DNA from 3 places in the Clostridium sp. FP1 genome. Region 1 is predicted to be linked to each of the others. Evidence: riboswitches for the same ligand, from Rfam matches in the RefSeq annotation. Region 1 holds a riboswitch; each other region holds the start of a gene.
What was found. A riboswitch is a leader RNA that binds a small molecule or an ion and turns the genes downstream of it on or off. The one in region 1 is predicted to bind S-adenosylmethionine.
Positions count from the first base shown of each region.

Region 2: it holds a riboswitch for S-adenosylmethionine, as region 1 does, so the genes downstream of both, G9F70_RS06170 (methionine ABC transporter ATP-binding protein) here and G9F70_RS22345 (methionine ABC transporter ATP-binding protein) in region 1, are expected to answer to the same signal.
Region 3: it holds a riboswitch for S-adenosylmethionine, as region 1 does, so the genes downstream of both, metK (methionine adenosyltransferase) here and G9F70_RS22345 (methionine ABC transporter ATP-binding protein) in region 1, are expected to answer to the same signal.

Region 1 covers NZ_JAAMNJ020000001.1:4,729,327-4,735,823, reverse strand. The annotation lists gene G9F70_RS22365 (histidine phosphatase family protein) at 1-194, shown strand, start outside; gene G9F70_RS22360 (DUF2809 domain-containing protein) at 360-767, opposite strand; partial or broken gene G9F70_RS22355 (N-acetyltransferase family protein) at 1,050-1,414, shown strand; gene G9F70_RS22350 (MazG nucleotide pyrophosphohydrolase domain-containing protein) at 1,447-1,740, shown strand; SAM riboswitch class I at 1,873-1,993, shown strand; SAM riboswitch class I at 2,087-2,189, shown strand; gene G9F70_RS22345 (methionine ABC transporter ATP-binding protein) at 2,309-3,307, shown strand; gene G9F70_RS22340 (methionine ABC transporter permease) at 3,308-3,952, shown strand; gene G9F70_RS22335 (MetQ/NlpA family ABC transporter substrate-binding protein) at 4,035-4,853, shown strand; gene rbr (rubrerythrin) at 4,948-5,532, shown strand; gene G9F70_RS22325 (DUF1003 domain-containing protein) at 5,683-6,219, opposite strand; gene G9F70_RS22320 (ArsR/SmtB family transcription factor) at 6,464-6,497, shown strand, end outside.
Region 2 covers NZ_JAAMNJ020000001.1:1,265,633-1,272,129, forward strand. The annotation lists gene G9F70_RS06165 (M20 family metallopeptidase) at 109-1,320, opposite strand; SAM riboswitch class I at 1,469-1,572, opposite strand; SAM riboswitch class I at 1,729-1,839, shown strand; gene G9F70_RS06170 (methionine ABC transporter ATP-binding protein) at 1,977-3,044, shown strand; gene G9F70_RS06175 (methionine ABC transporter permease) at 2,992-3,672, shown strand; gene G9F70_RS06180 (MetQ/NlpA family ABC transporter substrate-binding protein) at 3,726-4,571, shown strand; gene G9F70_RS06185 (hypothetical protein) at 4,843-5,379, shown strand; gene G9F70_RS06190 (TrmB family transcriptional regulator) at 5,641-6,447, shown strand.
Region 3 covers NZ_JAAMNJ020000001.1:368,774-375,270, reverse strand. The annotation lists gene G9F70_RS01800 (ATP-dependent RecD-like DNA helicase) at 1-749, opposite strand, end outside; gene metK (methionine adenosyltransferase) at 1,028-2,203, opposite strand; SAM riboswitch class I at 2,291-2,392, opposite strand; tRNA gene G9F70_RS01790 (tRNA-Tyr) at 2,501-2,585, opposite strand; tRNA gene G9F70_RS01785 (tRNA-Thr) at 2,591-2,665, opposite strand; tRNA gene G9F70_RS01780 (tRNA-Val) at 2,694-2,769, opposite strand; tRNA gene G9F70_RS01775 (tRNA-Tyr) at 2,796-2,880, opposite strand; tRNA gene G9F70_RS01770 (tRNA-Thr) at 2,886-2,960, opposite strand; gene G9F70_RS01765 (hypothetical protein) at 3,169-3,852, opposite strand; gene yyaC (spore protease YyaC) at 4,005-4,559, shown strand; gene G9F70_RS01755 (rod shape-determining protein) at 4,666-5,700, opposite strand; gene spoIIID (sporulation transcriptional regulator SpoIIID) at 5,827-6,081, opposite strand; gene G9F70_RS01745 (M23 family metallopeptidase) at 6,202-6,497, opposite strand, start outside.

The DNA of each region.
Region 1 (6,497 bases):
ATACCACTGGTGAAAATATTTTAATAGTAACCCATACAGCTGTAATAAAGGCAATCTATTCAATAATCAAGAATTATTCTATTGAGGATTTTTGGAGTAAACCCTTTATGTATGATACATGTTTAACAGTACTCGAAGTGGAAGATAAGAAAATTGAAATTATTTTAGAGGCGGATATTTCACATTTAGATTAGAACATGATTAGTGTGAATAATATAAAGAATTTTAATGGAATCCATTTTAGGATTCCATTAGTTTAAGGTTAAGGCATTAAGGGAAGCCTAGAAAGTTTTACGGTGGGTGTATTTAATGAAAATAATGATATAGTTGGATATGGCGGCTGTAAAAAAATGGGGTGGCTATGCTTTGTCAATTCTAGATTTATACAATGCAATGTAGTAATCAATAATTATACCTAATCCAATGCCAATAGCATAGGCTAATAAGTCAGTATATAAAAATACATATCCTAATACCAATCCACCCAAAGTTGTTTTTCTCATATTATCTATCCAAATAGCATGATACAATTGGCTTAATTCAATAATATAGCAAAATGATATTCCCATCAATGCAACTAACTTTGTTTTCATATCCTTAAAAATAAAACCAAAAGCAAGAAAAATCATTAATGCCCACAGAGCATCACCCAAATATGTATTCAAAAAATCTGGTATGACAGTAGCCATCTTTCTTGAGCATAATCCTAAAATAATTACAATTATTATCATAAATCCATAAAATAACCTATTGCGTTTATAAATCATATTTAACCTCATCCCAAATTATTCTTTTAATTTCCTATTTTTTTCTTCTTACAATTTTTGATATTTAGCTAATCTATGCTGCGATTCAAATTGCTTAGTACCTATATTAACTATAATTATAGCATGTTGTAAAGTTTGTTTACGTAAATTCCAATGAAGTTCGCATTAATATTGTAGCGTGGAAGATGATGATATAAACATAAGGTTCACTAATAATAAAGTAAATATATTTGAAAATGTAAAAGGATATATAGAAAAATAGGTCCTACTAGGGGAGGGAAAATGGAATATAAAATTGAAGTAATGATACAATCAGATTGGGAGCAAGTAGCAAATATTTATCTGCAAGGTATTAAAACAGGAATAGCAACATTTCAGACAGAAGTACCTATTTACGAAAATTGGGATAATAGTCACATAAATTCATGTAGATTAGTTGCTCGCTTAGGTGACAATGTGCTGGGGTGGTAGCTCTGAGTAAAGTCTCAAGTTGATGTGTTTATAAGGGAGTAGCGGAAGTAAGTATTTATATTGCTGAAAAATATAAAGGCCAAGGAATAGGGAAGGTTCTTTTAACAAAGTTAATTAAAGCATCTGAAGAAAATGGTTTTTGGACTTTGCAATCGGAACAACCTCGCAATAATAGTGAAACTTAATTATTATAAAAGGAGAGAATATAATGGAAAATATTGTTCAAGATTTATCAATATCAGAAATGTTAGATATGTCGCATAAGTTATGGGAAAAACACAAAGATACCTGGAGTCCAATGGAACCTGCGCAAGGTAAGATTTCCATACTTTATATGATTGAAGAAATTGGCGAAGCAATTGCAATAATAAAAAAGAAAACGGAAGATGGAATTATGAATGATCCAAGGATAAGAGAGCGATTTATTGAGGAGCTAGGGGATGTGCTAATGTATTATTCAGATACGTTAAACAGATTTAAAATTACACCTCAAGAGTTTTGAAGTACATACATTAAAAAATTTGAGAGTAATATGCAGAGAGATTATGAAAGTCAGTATAAGAAAAAATAAAAAAATACCTTTACATTTCCTCGAAATGGTGATAATATAACTTTAATTTAATAAATCAATTAATTCTCATCAAGAGAGGTAGAGGGACTGGCCCTATGACACCTCGGCAACCGTCAGATATCATTCGTCTGAAAAGGTGCTAATTCCTGCGCTAAGTTCCTTAGAACTTAGCGGAAGATGAGAGAGGTAACCTTGTAATTTTATACCTCTTTCATCATTTATATTGATGGGAGAGGTTTTTGGTTTTTAAAATAAATTTAAAATAAAATTTAATATTGTCTTATCAAGAGAGGTGGAGGGAATGGCCCTATGAAACCCGACAACCAGTATCATATATGATACATGGTGTTAAATCCTGCAGCATTGCTGCGAGATAAGAATAAGTTTGGCATTAGAGCCCAAGTTTATTCTTGGGTTCTATTTTTTTTAGGAAAATAATTGCGAGTAGCGATACTTGCAATAAAAAAAGTAATAAGTTATGAAGAGGAGATGAGATTTTATGATTAAAGTTTGTGACGTAAGTAAAAGTTTTTCCAAGGAGAAAGTATTAAATAGTGTTTCTTTTACAGTGGATAAAGGCGATATTTATGGAGTTATTGGTCACAGTGGTGCTGGCAAATCCACTTTACTTAGATGTTTTAATGGGCTTGAATCCTATGATACAGGCAGCATTAATATAATGGGAAAAGAAGTAAAGCAGTTAAGTTCAAAAGAGCTTAGGGAATTTAGAAAAGATGTAGGTATTATATTTCAAAGCTTCAATTTGATTAACAGAAAAAATGTTTTTGAAAATATTGCATTTCCACTGGAAGTATGGGGAAATGACAAAAATTTTATTAAAGAAAGAGTAGATAGCTTAATAGAATTAGTTGGACTTAATGATAAAGTAAATAGCAATATACGCGAACTTAGCGGAGGACAAAAGCAGCGAGTTGGAATTGCAAGAGCCTTGGCACTTAATCCAAAAATATTACTTTGTGATGAAGCTACTTCTGCATTAGATCCTAAAACTACAAAATCTATATTGGAGCTTTTAAGAGATATCAATAACAAATTTAATATAACAATTATCGTGGTTACACATCAAATGGAGGTGGTAAAAGAGATTTGTAATAAATTTATTCTTTTAGAAGGAGGTGAGATTAAAAGTAGCGGTATTACAGATGAATTATTTATTAGACCAACAAGTGAAATGAAAACACTTATAGGAGAGGAAGAATTATTACCTAGTACAGGGCATAATATTAAAATATTTTTTCCAAAAGAAATTAGCCAGAGTTGCGTAATAACTTCCATAGCCAGGGAGTTAAATATAGATTTTTCAATAGTATGGGGCAGGCTTGAAAAATTCAGAGATAATGTAATGGGAAGTCTTATAATAAATGCAAGTGATGAAAATAGGGAAAAAATATTAAAATATTTAGATGGAAAATCTATAGAATGGGAGCTTATTAATTACTTATTGAAGAAAGATGAATATAAGGAGGGGGGGATATAAATGCTATTTAAAGATGTTTTACTACCTGCACTTTTAGACACAATATATATGGTAGGGGTGTCTACAATTTTTACAGTGATTTTGGGGTTTATAACAGCCGTGGGACTTATTATAAGTAGTCCTAAAGGGCTAAGACCAAATGTTCTAATTTATAAAAGCTTAAACTTAGTAGTAAATATGCTTCGTTCTTTTCCGTTTATTATATTAATGATATCTATATTCCCTTTAACCAAACTTATTGTTGGAACAACCATAGGTACTAATGCAGCTATAGTTCCATTAACTCTAGGAGCAGCTCCTTTTGCCGCAAGAATAATAGAATCTGCACTACTGGAGGTTGATTACGGAATCATTGAAGCGGCTAAATCTGTTGGTGCAAAAACCTATCAAATTATATTTAGGGTTATGGTAAAAGAGGCAATGCCATCTATAGTTCTTGGAGTTACTTTAACAATAATAAATATTATAGGTTACTCCGCTATGGCTGGGACAATTGGTGGCGGTGGCCTGGGAGATGTAGCAGTAAAATATGGCTACTATAGATTTAAAACAGACATTATGATATACACTGTTATTATTTTAATTGTAGTTGTGCAAATTATTCAAGCCTTAGGAAATTTATTGTACAGAAAAATGATTAGATAAATCTTAAATTATACAAATGCGAGGGGGATAACAATTAATAATTGTTATCTACACCACAGAAATACGAGGGGGAAAATTAAAAATGAAAAAAATATTAAGCGTATTATTAACAATAGTTGTGATCTTAACAGTAAGTGGTTGTGGAGCAAAAAAAGAAGTGGCTGCACCTGCAAAGGTAGCACCCGAGAAAAAAATCATTAAAGTAGGTGCCACGCCTGTGCCTCATAAAGAGATATTAGAGGTGGCAGCGCCAATCCTTGCGAAAGAAGGATATACACTTGAAATAGTAGAATTTACTGACTATGTAACACCAAACACTTCACTAGCTGAAGGACAACTAGATGCTAATTTCTTTCAACATATACCTTATTTGCAATCTTTTAGTAAAGAAAAAAATCTAAAACTTGACTATACTGTAAAGGTTCATCTAGAACCTATGGGCGTGTATTCTAGTAAATATAAAAAACTCAGTGATTTAAAAGATGGGGCTGAAATAGCTATTCCAAGTGATCCTACGAATGGAGCGAGAGCACTTAGAGTACTTGAAAATGCTGGACTCATTAAATTAAAAAGTGGTGAACTTATTTCAAAACTTGATATTACGGAAAATCTAAAAAAACTTAAAATAACTGAACTAGATGCTCCTCAACTTCCAAGGATACTAAAAGATGTGGACGCAGCAGTTATAAATTCAAATTTTGCTATAGAGGCTAAATTAAATCCAACAAGGGATTCACTAGCAATTGAATCAAAAGATTCTCCTTATGCAAATGTGATTGCAGTTAGAAGTGAAGATAAAACTAAACCTTATATACAGGCACTTTCAAAGGCTTTAAATTCTCCAGAAGTTAAAAAATTTATTGAAGATAAATATAAAGGAAATATAATTCCAACTTTTTAAAAATAAGATGCCTTAAAAGAGGAAAGCTATATCATTTATAGAATACTTTAGTATACACAATTATTTTCTCTTCGGAGAAAGAAGGAGGCATTTTATGAAAATGTTAAAAGGTACAAAAACAGCTGAAAATCTAATGAAATCATTCGCAGGTGAATCACAAGCTAGGAATAGATATACTTATTATGCGTCTGTAGCGAAAAAAGAGGGATATGTACAAATATCTAATATATTCACAGAAACAGCAGGAAATGAAAAAGAGCATGCTGAAAGATTTTTTAAATTTTTAAGCACAAGTTTAAATGGAGAAGTGGTAGAAATCAATGCTACATATCCTGTAGGCTTATCAGATACTAAATCAAATTTATTATGGGCAGCAAATGGAGAAAAGGAAGAATGGTCAGAACTTTATCCAGAATTTGCAAGAGTTGCTGAGGAAGAAGGATTTGCTGATGTTGCTTTTGTTTATAGAAAAATTATTGAGGTTGAAAAGCATCATGACGAAAGATATAGACAACTATTAAGCAATATAGAAAATAATTCAGTATTCAATAAAGATACAGTAGTTAATTGGAAATGTATCAACTGTGGTTATATTTTTGAGGGAAAAAGTGCTCCAGAAATATGCCCAGCCTGTGCACATCCAAAAGCATATTTTGAGGTATTAGCTGAAAATTATTAATATAAGGTAGATATAAGAATGGGAAATGGATTATTAATAAGATAATCCATTTCCCATTATTTTATTTATAAAATGATTATTAATTTCTAAATTGATTTTAAATAAAACAGTGAAATTATACAACTTGCTAATTGCTGCTTGGATGGCACTTTATTTTGGTAAACTATCAATGTATTCTACCATTTTAGATTGATTCTCTACTAATATTTTTTGATTTTGAATTAATATATCCATTTTCTTATGCAAATCTTGAATTATTAATTCAGATTTAAGATTTATTTTATAATCATTTGTTGATTTTATTCTATCTTTATCTTCCTGTCTATTCTGACTCATCATGATTACAGGAGCCTGTATAGCGGCAGTGCAAGATAGCACTAGATTAAGGAGTATAAATGGAAACGGGTCAAATAAATTTTTGAACATGGAATTTAATACTATCCATATTACTATAACTGATAATGCAATTATTATAAAACTCCAGCTTCCTACTGATGCAGCTATTTTATCCGCCATTTTATTTCCAAAAGTAAGAGTTTGTGCATGAGCAATCACGTTATCTTTGGATATTTTATTTCCAATTAATTCATGTAGTAGTTCTTCTTCAATATCGTTAAAAATTTCTCCTTGTTCTAATATTTCATTTACGATTTTTTCGGTATCTGATTTTTCTTTTTCATTTTCCATGTAAATATCCCTCCTTATATAACTTTAAAATGTATATAAAATTTGATTTAAAATAAAAATACGCTATTGTCCATGACTTTATTTAAGTTATTATACTATACTTCCCATTTTATAAATAGATGGTTAATTTGGGTGGCACTTTTTTTCAAAAGCAGTTGACAAAAGGATTACTTAAGAATACTATACTCATATACCCATATGGATATATGCTATATTATTATTTGCTTTAAAGGATGTGAAACGGATGGAAAAATTATTGAACTTGTTTAAAGTGTTAT
Region 2 (6,497 bases), 3.5 Mb from region 1:
ATCTATGTTCTAGTGACATATGTTAATAGTACACTAGAACATTAGCAGTGTCAACATGGAAATTAAAATAGTTTTATTATATGGAAGGAAATTAAAAGTAAGGGAAGGTTATTCAGCAGCTAAAGCTCTATGAAATTCATCTGTTATAGTTTTAAGCTTATCCTCATAAGCTAACAGGGAAAGCCCGGTAAGTGCTATGGCTTTAGCACCGAGAATCAAAGCCTCATCTCCCTGTTTTGATATTGCTGCATCACAAAATTCACTAGTATGACCCACTAAAGTGTCAGGTCCAATTTTAATAGTTGGCTGAATTGTTGGAACAATATGGCTTATATTTCCTACATCTGAGGAGCCTATACCAGATGCATTTTGTATATCTAAATCAAATCCTAAAAATTTCAAGTTTTCTACAAAGATATCATCAAAGGCACTATTTTTAAGCATATTATCTACCTTGTTTTGAAAAGCAATAATATTAACCAAGCAGCCAGTAGCAAGAGCGGCGCCCTTAGCTATATTTTTAACTTTATTTGTTACTACATCGCAACTTTTTCGGGTGGCAGCTCTAATGAAAAATCTTGCTTTAGCATATTCAGGAACAATATTTGGAGCATCTCCTCCATGAGTTATAATGCCGTGTATACGTGCATCTTTTGTTAAATGCTGTCTTAAGGCATTTATTCCATTAAATAATTGTATAACACCATCTAGTGCATTTATACCTTTTTCAGCACAAGCAGCTGCATGAGCGGGTCTGCCTATAAATTCAAAGTCTAATGGATCTACACATAGTGAATCACCTGTAATACAAGTTCTGCTTGAAGGATGAGCAATTATACAAGCATCTATGCCTTTAAGTAAACCATGGCGTACAAAGCTTGTCTTTGCACTTCCATTTTCGCCTCCTTCTTCGGCAGGAGTACCTAAAACTACTATTTGACCACCTAACTCATCTATTACTTTTGATAGAGCAATAGCAGCAGAAATACTAGTGGTACCAATAATATTATGACCACAAGCATGCCCAAGATTTGGAAGAGCATCATATTCTGCTAAAAAACCAATAGTTGCACCTTTTTTTTCCTTGGAACACTTTCTCGCTATAAATGAAGTTGCATGACCAGCTACTCCTTTTTCTATAGTAAATCCCTGTTTTTCTAAGGTTTCAATAAGGATACTAGAAGCAAAAAATTCTTGGTTTCCTATTTCAGGTTTTCCATGGATCTTGTGACTTATTTCTATGTAATTTTTCTTGTTGGCTTCAATGTTTGATAAAACTGCGACTTTTAATTTGTTGATTTTTCCTAAAGTAAATTGCATAAAATCTCCTCCTATTATTTTTTTGGGGTATACTAAAAAATAGAATTTTCAATTGCAAAATGATTGTGAAATAAGTAGTTAATTCAATTTAAACAAAAAAACCTCTTCTATGAAAAGAAGAGGGTTAATTTATAGTTTAAATATAGCCGTCTTATCTTTAAAGAATCATTTTGCTGGAATTGGCACAGTATTCTAAAAGAACCCGCTGCCGAGGTTTCAAAGGGCCAGTCCCTGCACCTCTCTTGATAAGAAATTTGTTATTAAGTTGTTTAAAAGTTATAATAAGGCTTTTATTTAATATTGTCAACAGTAAAAAATATTTCGATTTTATTGTTGACATTTATAAAAGTAGTAAGTATAATGAATCTCAAGCAATCAAAAATTGCATAAATAAAAATTTAATAATTATTCTTATCGAGAGAAACTGAGGGATTGGCCCGATGAAGTTTCAGCAACCACATGTTATTATTTGCATGTAAGGTGCTAATTCCATCAGAACACTGTTCTGAAAGATGAGTGAAGGTACTATTAAAAGTCAACCCTTCTATGGGTTTTTTTATGTATTTATCCTCTTCTTTTTGAAAAGAAGGGGATTTTTTTATTGAGATTTTTAGCGGGATTTCAGTTGGTAAGGTGATAATTTAAGGAGGGAAAATATGATTTGGATTAAAGGAGTAAGAAAAGTTTATGTAAATAAACAGGGAACAGTTGAAGCATTAAAAGAAATTAATTTGCATGTTGAAAAGGGTAAAATTTTTGGAATAATAGGGTACAGTGGAGCAGGAAAAAGCACATTAGTGCGCTGTATAAACTTATTGGAGAAGCCCACTAGTGGGCAGGTTATAGTTAACAATAAAGAATTAACTAAGTTACCTGAAAAAGAGGTAAGAAAAAGTAGAAAAAAAATTGGTATGATCTTTCAACATTTTAACTTAATGAGCAGTAGAAATGTATTTCAAAATCTTGCATACCCACTTAAGGGAAATAGCTATACCAAGGAAGAAAAAAAACAGAAAGTTTTAAGCCTGCTAGAATTAGTTGGGCTTAGTGATAAGATTTTAGCATATCCATCACAATTAAGTGGAGGACAAAAACAGAGGGTTGCTATAGCCAGAGCACTAGCAAACGATCCACAGGTTTTATTGTGTGACGAGGCAACATCTGCAATAGATCCGCAGACCACAGCATCAATTTTAAAATTGTTAAAGGAAATTAATGAAAAGCTAGGTTTAACCATAGTAATCATTACCCATCAAATGGAAGTGGTAAAAGAAATTTGTCACGAAGTTGTGGTAATGGAAGCTGGACAAATAGTGGAAAGTGGAGGGATAATTGATATTTTTACGAATCCAAAAGCTGAAATAACCAAAGAATTTATATCTACTGTTTTTAATTATGATAAGATATATGATTTCCTATGCGATGAAGAATTTGAAGAAGGGGAAAGCGTAGCTAAAATATCATTTGTGGGACAAAAGACGGGTCAAGCCTTTATTTCTAAACTTTCAAGAAAATTTAAAATAGATGCCAGTATTTTGTTTGGGAATATTGAAATTATTCAACATATACCTATTGGCAATTTGATTGTAAAATTTAGTGGTGCTAAGGAGGGAATACTCCAATCAATAAAATATTTAGAAGAAAATAATATAAATGTAGAGGTGATAGAGCATGCATCAGTTTTTAGTAAATTACCTGCCAAACGTAGTGGAACTATTTCCTGATATGATAAAAGCATTATGGGAAACTATTGGAATGGTAAGTATTTCAGGATTTATTTCTACACTTATAGGAATTCCTTTAGGAATCATTTTAGTAGTTACAAGGCCAGACAATATTTTAGAGAATAGTAGAATTTACAATGTGGTGGGTAAAAGTATAAATATATTCAGAGCAATACCATTTGTAATATTACTTGCTGCAATAATACCTTTTACTCGTCTTGTGGTGGGGACTACTATTGGGATGAAAGGGGCTTTAGTCCCACTAGTTATTGGTTCAATTCCATTTGTGGCAAGACAAATTGAATCAGCACTTTTGGATATTGACAAAGGAGTTATAGAAGCGGCGCAGGCAATGGGATCAAGTTCTTTTGAAATAATATATAGGGTTTTACTTAAAGAAGGGCTTCCTGGGATTGTATATGCACTTACAATTACTACTGTCAGTTTGATTGGATTCTCTGCAGTGGCCGGAACTGTTGGTGGAGGGGGCTTAGGTGATTTCGCCATCAGATACGGTTATCAATATTTTAAAACAGATATAATGGTGGCAACAATATTAATTCTTCTTGTATTGGTAACTTCAATACAAAGTTTTGGAGAATTTATACTAAAAAAATTAAGTCATTAAAATTAAAATAAAGATAGTGTTAACACTATCTTCAAAATAAAGGGGGATTTAAAATGATAATAAAAAAAATATCAGTATTAACAGTAGTGGCGTTAATTACAATAACTGCTTTAGTAGGCTGTGGAAGTTCAAAAGAGGTAAGTACTACACCAAGTAATACACCAACCAAGAAACAAGTAATTAAATTGGGTGTCACAGGAGATGAACATGTGCTTTGGGATAAGATAAAAGTAAAATTAGCTAAAGAAGATATTGATCTTCAATTAGTAAATTTTAGCGACTATATAAGACCTAATCAAGCATTAAGTGATGGGGAAATTGATGCAAATGCATTTCAAACAATAGGTTACTTTAATAAATTTAAAGCAGAGCATAAATTAGATCTTACATCAATAGGGAATACTGTTTTAGCACCTATGGGGATATATTCTAAAACAGTTGTGGATATAAAAACTCTTAAAGATGGAGCCAAAATTGCTATTCCAAATGATGCAAGTAATGGCGGAAGGGCACTTATATTAATTCAAGAAGCTGGATTAATTAAATTAAGGGATGGAGTAGGTATAACTCCTACAGTAAAAGACATTATAGAAAATAAAAAGAACCTTAAGATAATTGAACTTGTTGCTACTCAAATTCCAAGATCAATACAGGATGTAGACATCGCTGCTATAAATAATGGTGTGGCAGTAGATGCAGGCTATTCACCACTAAAAGATTCTATTTATACTGAAGATGTTAAAAAGGAAAGTGTAAAAAATTACTTTAATATAATTGCTGTAAAAACTAAAGATAAAGACAATGCAACATTAAAAAAGTTAGTTAAGGCATACCAAACAGATGAAACAAAGAAGGTTATACAAGAATTATACAAAGGGGCTACTTTGCCAGCATTTTAGGTGAGCCTAGCTTTACTAATGTTATGGTTGTTTATTTTGCATTAAGTAGAGTGCTAGGTATAAGCTATACGAAGTTGGTTTTGCTTCTCAGCTAGCAACATTTGTATCACTTGTGATGTGCATGATCTACATGAGGTCTGGAAAATGGAATAATAATTAAGTGGTTTTGTAACCATTTTGTAGTAAAATTGACATTGATTTGATACAAAGTGCTGGAGAACATCCCATATAATAAGTATTATTAGATAAGCTTATTAGAAGGGGCGATTTTATGAGAAAAATAGCTGAATTAGCCATAGTGGTATTATTAATATTATTCACCGTGGCATACACATCAAATGCTATGACTAAAGGTAATAATCCACGTTCTAAAGAAACAGTTCAAAAGGCATTACCATATGATGAAAGTGCTAAAGAAGCCCCTGAAAAAAATATCAGTTTTAAAAACTATATTAAATTGATAGGCTTAAGAAAAAAAGAACTTATTGCAAAGCTTGGAGAGAAATCAACTACTATTGATGATGGGGGATTGGAGTTTTCACAATTAGATATTCGAGTTTGGTTTAAAAATTATGGCAATGGACCAGTAGAACAGATATACATTGATAACAAAGATATAGATTTTAATGGTGCAAAACTTGGTAGTAAAATAGGTAGCTTTCAGAGTGTATTTGGAAAAGCTGTGGAAGAACATACCACTTTTGCATATAGTAATTTTAAATATAATGGAATAGTGTTATCTATATATTATGATCCAAAAACAGAAACAACTTTTGCTGCATATATTTTAGATGAAAATATCAACTAAAAATGTAACTACATGGAGGGTTTTTTAGAAAGCTTAGCAAGTAACGCTAAGGTCATTTCATATATAGATTTTACGAAAGGTGATAGACCCGATGGATAAATATAAAATTTATTCAACGGGTCTTTGACGCATCAATATAATATTTTTATAATATCTAAAATTACTATGGAACATCGCTACTCATTTTTTTATTGACATATTTTCATCAATATTATATGATAGTCACCATAGGTAACTACTATTTTAAGGAGAGACTAATTTATGGAAAAAATAATTTTACTTTTAAAGTCGCTTGAATTAAATGATTCTGAAGCGAAAGTTTATGTAGAGCTCCTAAAGAATGGTCCTTCCACGGGTTATCAAATTAGCAAAATATCTGGGGTAGCACGGTCGAAAGTATATGCAGTACTTGAAAACTTGGTTCGGAAGAATTTTTCAATTTGTTCAAAATCTGAAAATCCTAAATATTACACTTGTATTCCAGTAAAGGAACTAATATCAAAAAAGAAAGATAACTATAATTCTTTACTTGAAGAGATAGAAAGTGAACTTTTAGAATATGACAAAAGTATAAATATGGATTTTATTTGGCATATAAAAGGGTATAATAATATTTTTGATAAGTGTAGGGAGATTATAAAAAATACAAAAAAAGAACTTTTTATTCAGATTTGGCGGGAAGATATAGATGAAATTTTTGATGGATTAAAATTATTAGAATCAAAAAAAATTAATCCTCTGGTTATTTTGTACAGCGCAGAGCAGAAATACGATGTTGATTTGAACATTCTATATAAGCATGGGTTCGAAAGTGAAAAACTTAAAGATATTCCTGGAAGATGGGTTACTATAGTGTCCGATTCAAATGAAGTATTATTTGGCTGCATAGAAAACAATAAGATATGTGAAGTTATTTGGACCCAAAACTATGCAATGGTTTTTATGGCTAAGGAATATGTGAAACATGATGCTTATTGTCTTAAACTTATAAAATCAGTGAATAATTCCGATAATGAAGAACTTAAGAAATCAGCAGGCAATATTAGAGAAATTTTTGAGAAAATATAGCTATTATCGAAAAATCTCTTTTAATATAAAACTGCTTTTCTATTAATAGA
Region 3 (6,497 bases), 4.4 Mb from region 1:
TCAATTTCTTCCTCAGAAACTCCAAGAATGTTTTCAGCTTCCTTATGTAACCTGACCAGGGGCATATAAGTATTTCCCATAGCACAAAATTCATTAACAACATAATTAATTCCACTTTGTATTCTAAAAGGTGATTCTTTGTCGATACCTAAACTTCGAGCTATCTTATCAGCAATTTTAAATCCTACGCCAGCAATAGTTTCCGTTAACACATATGGATTATCTTGTACTACCTTTATAGAATCTCCTCCATATTTTTTATAAATCTTCACGCATTGATTAGGAGTTACTCCATAGGTTTGAAGAAATATCATTATGTTTTTAACTTCTCGTTGCTTAGAATAAGATTCCAAAATTAATTTAATCTTTTTTTCTCCTACACCATCAATTTCCCTTAGCCTTTGGATTTCATTATCTAGTATATTCATGGTATTTTCTCCAAAGTGCTTTACAATTTTTTTAGCAGTTACTGGTCCAATTCCTTGAATAACTCCTGAAGCTAAATATTTTTCTATACCTGCAATAGAACTAGGTATTATTTCCTCACAGGAAACTATTCTAAATTGCTTTCCAAATTGAGGATGATTAACCCATTCTCCCGTTAATTTTAAATTTTGACCTTCACTTATGTAGGGTACAATTCCTACAACAGTTATTTGCTGCTTTATAGCATGCAAATGAGCAATAATATACCCATTTTCTTCATTGTGAAATACTATATCTTCTATGATTCCTTGTATTTCTGGCATAAAATCTCCCCTATTTATAAATTTATATAGTAGCAATACTATTAATATAAGTATCGTTGTTATTATATCATATGTACTTTACGTTTTTCACCTTCAGTATACCCCTATCTTAAGTTTTATCAAAATACCATTTAATAATCCACATAATAAAATAAAATTTAATATCTTTATAATTATCCCAATTGCCTTAAAATAAACTTTTTTATTACTTAGGAAAAAGAGGGATAACAATTAATAATTGTTATCCCTCTTTTATTATAAATATTTTCTATTTCATTTTATAAATATTTTTTTATTTGTTCAACCTTATTTAGTCTTTCCCAGGAAAGGTCCAAATCATTTCTTCCAAAATGTCCATAAGCTGCTGTCTGTTTATAAATAGGTTTTCTAAGGTCTAATTCTCTTATAATAACAGCTGGTCTTAAATCGAATACTTTTCCGATTATTTCAACAATTTTATCGTCTTCAATTTTTCCAGTTCCAAAAGTTTCAACTTCTATAGATACGGGTTTAGCTACACCTATAGCATAAGCTAACTGAATCTCTAATTTATCTGAAACTCCTGCTGCTACTAAGTTTTTAGCAACCCATCTTGCAGCATATGCAGCAGATCTATCAACCTTTGTTGGGTCTTTACCAGAGAATGCGCCGCCGCCATGTCTTGCGTATCCGCCATAAGTATCTACTATTATTTTTCTTCCTGTTAAACCAGAGTCTCCTTGCGGTCCTCCAATTACAAATCTACCTGTAGGATTTATATAATACTTAGTGTTTTCGTCTAATAATTCACTTGGAACTATAGGCTTTATTACTTGTTCTATTAAATCACTTTCAATTTGATCATGAGTTGCCTCTTCTCCATGTTGAGTTGAAATAACAATAGTATCTATTCTTACTGGCTTATTATCTTCATACTCTACAGTAACTTGAGTCTTTCCGTCTGGTCTTAGATAGTTAAGCTTACCATTCTTTCTTACTTCACTTAATCTTCTTGCCAGTCTATGAGCCATAGCAATTGGAAGTGGCATGTATTCCGGCGTTTCATTAGTTGCAAATCCAAACATCATACCTTGATCTCCAGCGCCTGTGGAGTCTATCTTATCCTGAGTGCCTTTCTTAGACTCTAATCCTTCGTTAACTCCCAAAGCTATATCTGCTGACTGTTCTCCAATAGATGTTAGAACCGCACAAGTACTAGCATCAAATCCATATTTTGCTCTAGTATATCCTATACCTTCAATAGTATTTCTAACAACCTTAGGAACATCTACATAACAACTAGTTGTTATCTCCCCCATAACTAAAACCATCCCTGTAGTAACTGCGGTTTCACAAGCAACTCTAGCATAAGGATCTTGCTCTAAAATAGCATCAAGTATAGCATCTGAGATTTGGTCACAAATTTTATCTGGATGTCCTTCTGTAACTGATTCTGATGTAAATAGTCTTTTCATTATAATTCTCCTTTCTAATACGGAAAAATTTTGTTTTTAAAAAAATAAAACCCCTTCTAATTATAAGAAGAGGTGTTTTAACCATCCTTCTTATCTCGCAGAATAAATCTACAGGAATTGGCACCATGGTACATTGACCGGTTGCCGGGTTTCATAGGGCCTTTTTCCCTCCACCTCTCTTGATAAGAGTTATCAATATTAAGTTTTAATTATAATACCATATAAGCTTTTCAGTGTCAACAATTCCTATTTACTTTAAAATTAAATAAATAAAAAAAGACATCTACAGATGTCTTTTGGTGGAGGAGGACGGATTCGAACCATCGAAACATTACGTAACAGATTTACAGTCTGCCCCCTTTGGCCACTCGGGAACTCCTCCATATATGGAGCTGGCAATAGGAATTGAACCTACAACCTGCTGATTACAAGTCAGCTGCTCTACCGTTGAGCCATGCCAGCATACATTTTATTTTTAAAAAGATTATTATGGTGGGAACAACAGGGTTCGAACCTGTGACCCTCTGCTTGTAAGGCAGATGCTCTCCCAGCTGAGCTATGCTCCCATAATTTATTATAAAGCTAATGAAAATGGTGGAGGAGGACGGATTCGAACCATCGAAACATTACGTAACAGATTTACAGTCTGCCCCCTTTGGCCACTCGGGAACTCCTCCACTTTTGGAGCTGGCAATAGGAATTGAACCTACAACCTGCTGATTACAAGTCAGCTGCTCTACCGTTGAGCCATGCCAGCATATTTTGTTTTTGTATCTTTACCCTGTCGACAAGAATTATTATATAACTATAATCATTTAATTTCAAGCTCATTTTCTTCGAAATAGCGATTCCTTCTCTACATTGCTATAACATTCGCATATTTACTCTATTTTAAGCATTAATACAACTTATTATTCGCAATAAAAAAAGATAACTCTTTCTTATACCAATTACTACAATATAATTTATTTTAGTCTTTCTGCCGCATCCATATCTATAAACTTTCCAGCTATTTTTCTCACTTTTCCATATTCTTTTTTTGATAAATCGTCTTTTAATAACTTAAGGGCTTTAAGAACTCCTTCCTCGGCATCCACTGCATATAAATATTCTTCCATTTTTTTATAATTCTCTTTGCCTAGCTGAAGGCTTACATATAGTAATTTTATCTTATCAGAAGTTGTTAAATTTTCTTGTATTTTGCCTGTTGACACTTTAAATACTGATTGTGCCTGCTTCTTAATATTATAATTTAATTCTTCTAGACTATCCTCTTTCCCAAGTGAATATACGTCATTGAGCATATTTTCATCCGATTTTTTTTCGATATCTTGACTTAGTGAATTTATACTCAAATTATCACTACCTTTTTCTTCATCGCTTAATTCCTTCTTAGCCAAATCCTCTTTTCCTAATTTTTTTTTTACATTAGAATATTCTTCCTCAGCTTCTTTCACCACTTTACCCTGGTTATTGTTTATATTTTTGGGGCAGATATAAACCTTTTTACATTCAGCTACTACCTGTTTTCTTAGGTTGTTTTCTTCATAATACTTTGCCTTAATTACAACGCTACTGTAATACACCATATTAAATACGCTTACAACAGTAGAAAATATAATAACAAAGAATAAATTTTTTTTCTTCATGTTAATACCACCTCAAATAATTAATATATATAGATTATTTTCCAATTTATCGCTTTTTTATTCTTTTTTCATAATAATACACAAAATTTTTTCATATAAATTATTGGTAGGAAAATAATTTATTCACAGCGCAATACAAGGAGGTATATTTCTTGAGTAAAGCTAAAACCCATTATAAAGACCCTTTAGCATACTATACAATTTCTAACTTTCTAAAAGACTATATTGACCAAAACACTTTAGTTGTTTGCATAGGTACTGATAGATGTATAGGTGATTGTCTCGGCCCACTCGTGGGTACATTTTTAAAAGATAGCTCCTTCCCACTACCTGTATATGGCACTATAGATAACCCAATCCACGCCTTAAACATCGATAGTAAATTATCTAAAATAAATGCACTGCACCCAAATTGCACTATAATAGGTGTAGATGCATGTTTAGGAGACATATCGAATATCGGTGAAATCCAAGCTAGAAATTATCCAATTCATCCTGGTAAAGGTGTAGGGAAAACACTTCCTAAAGTAGGTAATGTTTCATTAATAGGTATAGTAGATTCAAGTGATGATAGTGAATTATTCACTAATAGAAACATAAGACTTAGTTTAGTAATGGAAATTGCTTCTGTTTTGAGCCGTTCACTTTTGCATTCATATTATTTATATTCACTTAATAATGAAGATAAAAATTCAAATCCAATTTAATAATTACCCAGAGTTTTAAATTAAAAGTGCATTATATACCAAAAAAATAAGCAATACAATTATTAGTTTAATTGTATTGCTTATTCATATAGCTTGTTTACACTTTTTAGTCTGCTAAATATTTTTCTCCACCATTAAATGAACTATCTAGGTTATCCATATAATCCAATACTTTACCTGTTCCCAGCGCTACGCATGAAACGGGATCCTCAGCAAGGTATACTGGGACCTTAGTGATCTCTTGTATAAGTTTATCTAGTCCTTTTAACAGTGAACCTCCACCAGTCATAACTATACCCTTGTCAGCTATATCGGCTGAAAGCTCTGGTGGCGTTTTTTCTAACACTGAATGCGTGCATTCTGCTATTGAATTCACAGCCTCTTTTAAAGCTTCTCGCATTTCTTCCGAGGTTACTTGTAAGTTTTTAGGAAGTCCTGTAATTAAATCCCTTCCTCTTATTTCCATTGTAGTCTCTTCATCTTGTTTATAAGCACAGCCTATATTGATTTTTAAATTTTCTGCAGTTCTCTCACCAATCATTAGCTTATGCTTTCGCCTTATATACTTTATAATATCGTCATCAAACTTATCTCCAGCTACTTTAATTGATTCATGTACAACCATGCCGCCTAAAGAAATAACTGCAACATCTGTAGTCCCTCCACCAATATCAATAACCATATTACCACTTGCGCGAGTAATATCAAGTCCTGCTCCGATTGCAGCCGCTAGTGGCTCCTCTATAAGATAAACCTTCTTAGCTCCAGCATTTCTAGCTGCATCTTGTACCGCTCTTCGTTCTACCTCAGTTGCCTCGCAAGGAACGCATATGACAACTCTTGGAGCTGATAGCTTTCTTTTGCCACAAGCCTTACTAATAAAATGCTTCAACATTTTTTCTGTTATATCATAATCTGAAATAACGCCATCCCTCATAGGACGTATGGCCACAATATTGCCTGGTGTCCTTCCTATCATCTGCCTCGCTTCTTCTCCTACTGCCAATACCTTATTGTTATTTCTATCTATGGCAACAACAGATGGCTCTTTTAAGATAACACCCTTTCCCTTGATATATACAAGCACTGTTGCTGTACCTAAATCTATTCCCATGTCTGTACCCATTCTAAAAAAAAACATCTCAAAACTCACTCCTGCTCTTTAGTATATTCATTATTTAAATTATACTAAACTCTATTCTATAAAGCCATAAAAAAACCCTCTTTTTTTAGCTTTAATATTTTTTTGTTTTTGCTTGAAATGTTTTTATCCTTCTACTGCCTTATATTTAAGTCTTGTTGCTCTTCCTCCCCTAATATGCCTTTCAGATTTATTTAAGTCCAAAATTATTTTTGCTTCGCTGGCAATTTGAGGATTTATTGTAGGCAATCTTTCCGTCATATCCTTGTGTATAGTACTTTTGCTAACTCCAAACACTTTGGCAGTTCTTCTTATTGTAGCTTTTGACTCAATAATATACTTAGCAACTTCTAGTACTCGATCTTCAATATAGTCTTTCAAAGTGTTACCTCCTTGACCCTTCTCTATTTATAAATATGCATTAACTCCATTTTAAATTCCATTCCAATTAGTCATTTTGCCATATATTTCGGAAAAATGACTAATTGATATGGCTATTGGTTATTGTTTTATTACTACCGGTTGATATTTCTCATATTTTACATATCTAGCAGGATCAATGTTCTTACTACTTTGCAAAACTTCAAAATGTAGATGTGATCCATAGTCTTCTTTATATGAGTTTAAACTAGTGTTTCCTACAGAACCAATTTTCTGTTTTTTGCTGACTTTATCATTTATCTTTACTAATATTTTCTCTTCCAAATTGGAATATTTAGTAATAAAGCCATTTCCATGATCTATTATAACCATCTTACCCTTTTGCTTAGCTAAGTCAGTTCCAACTTCTTTAACTA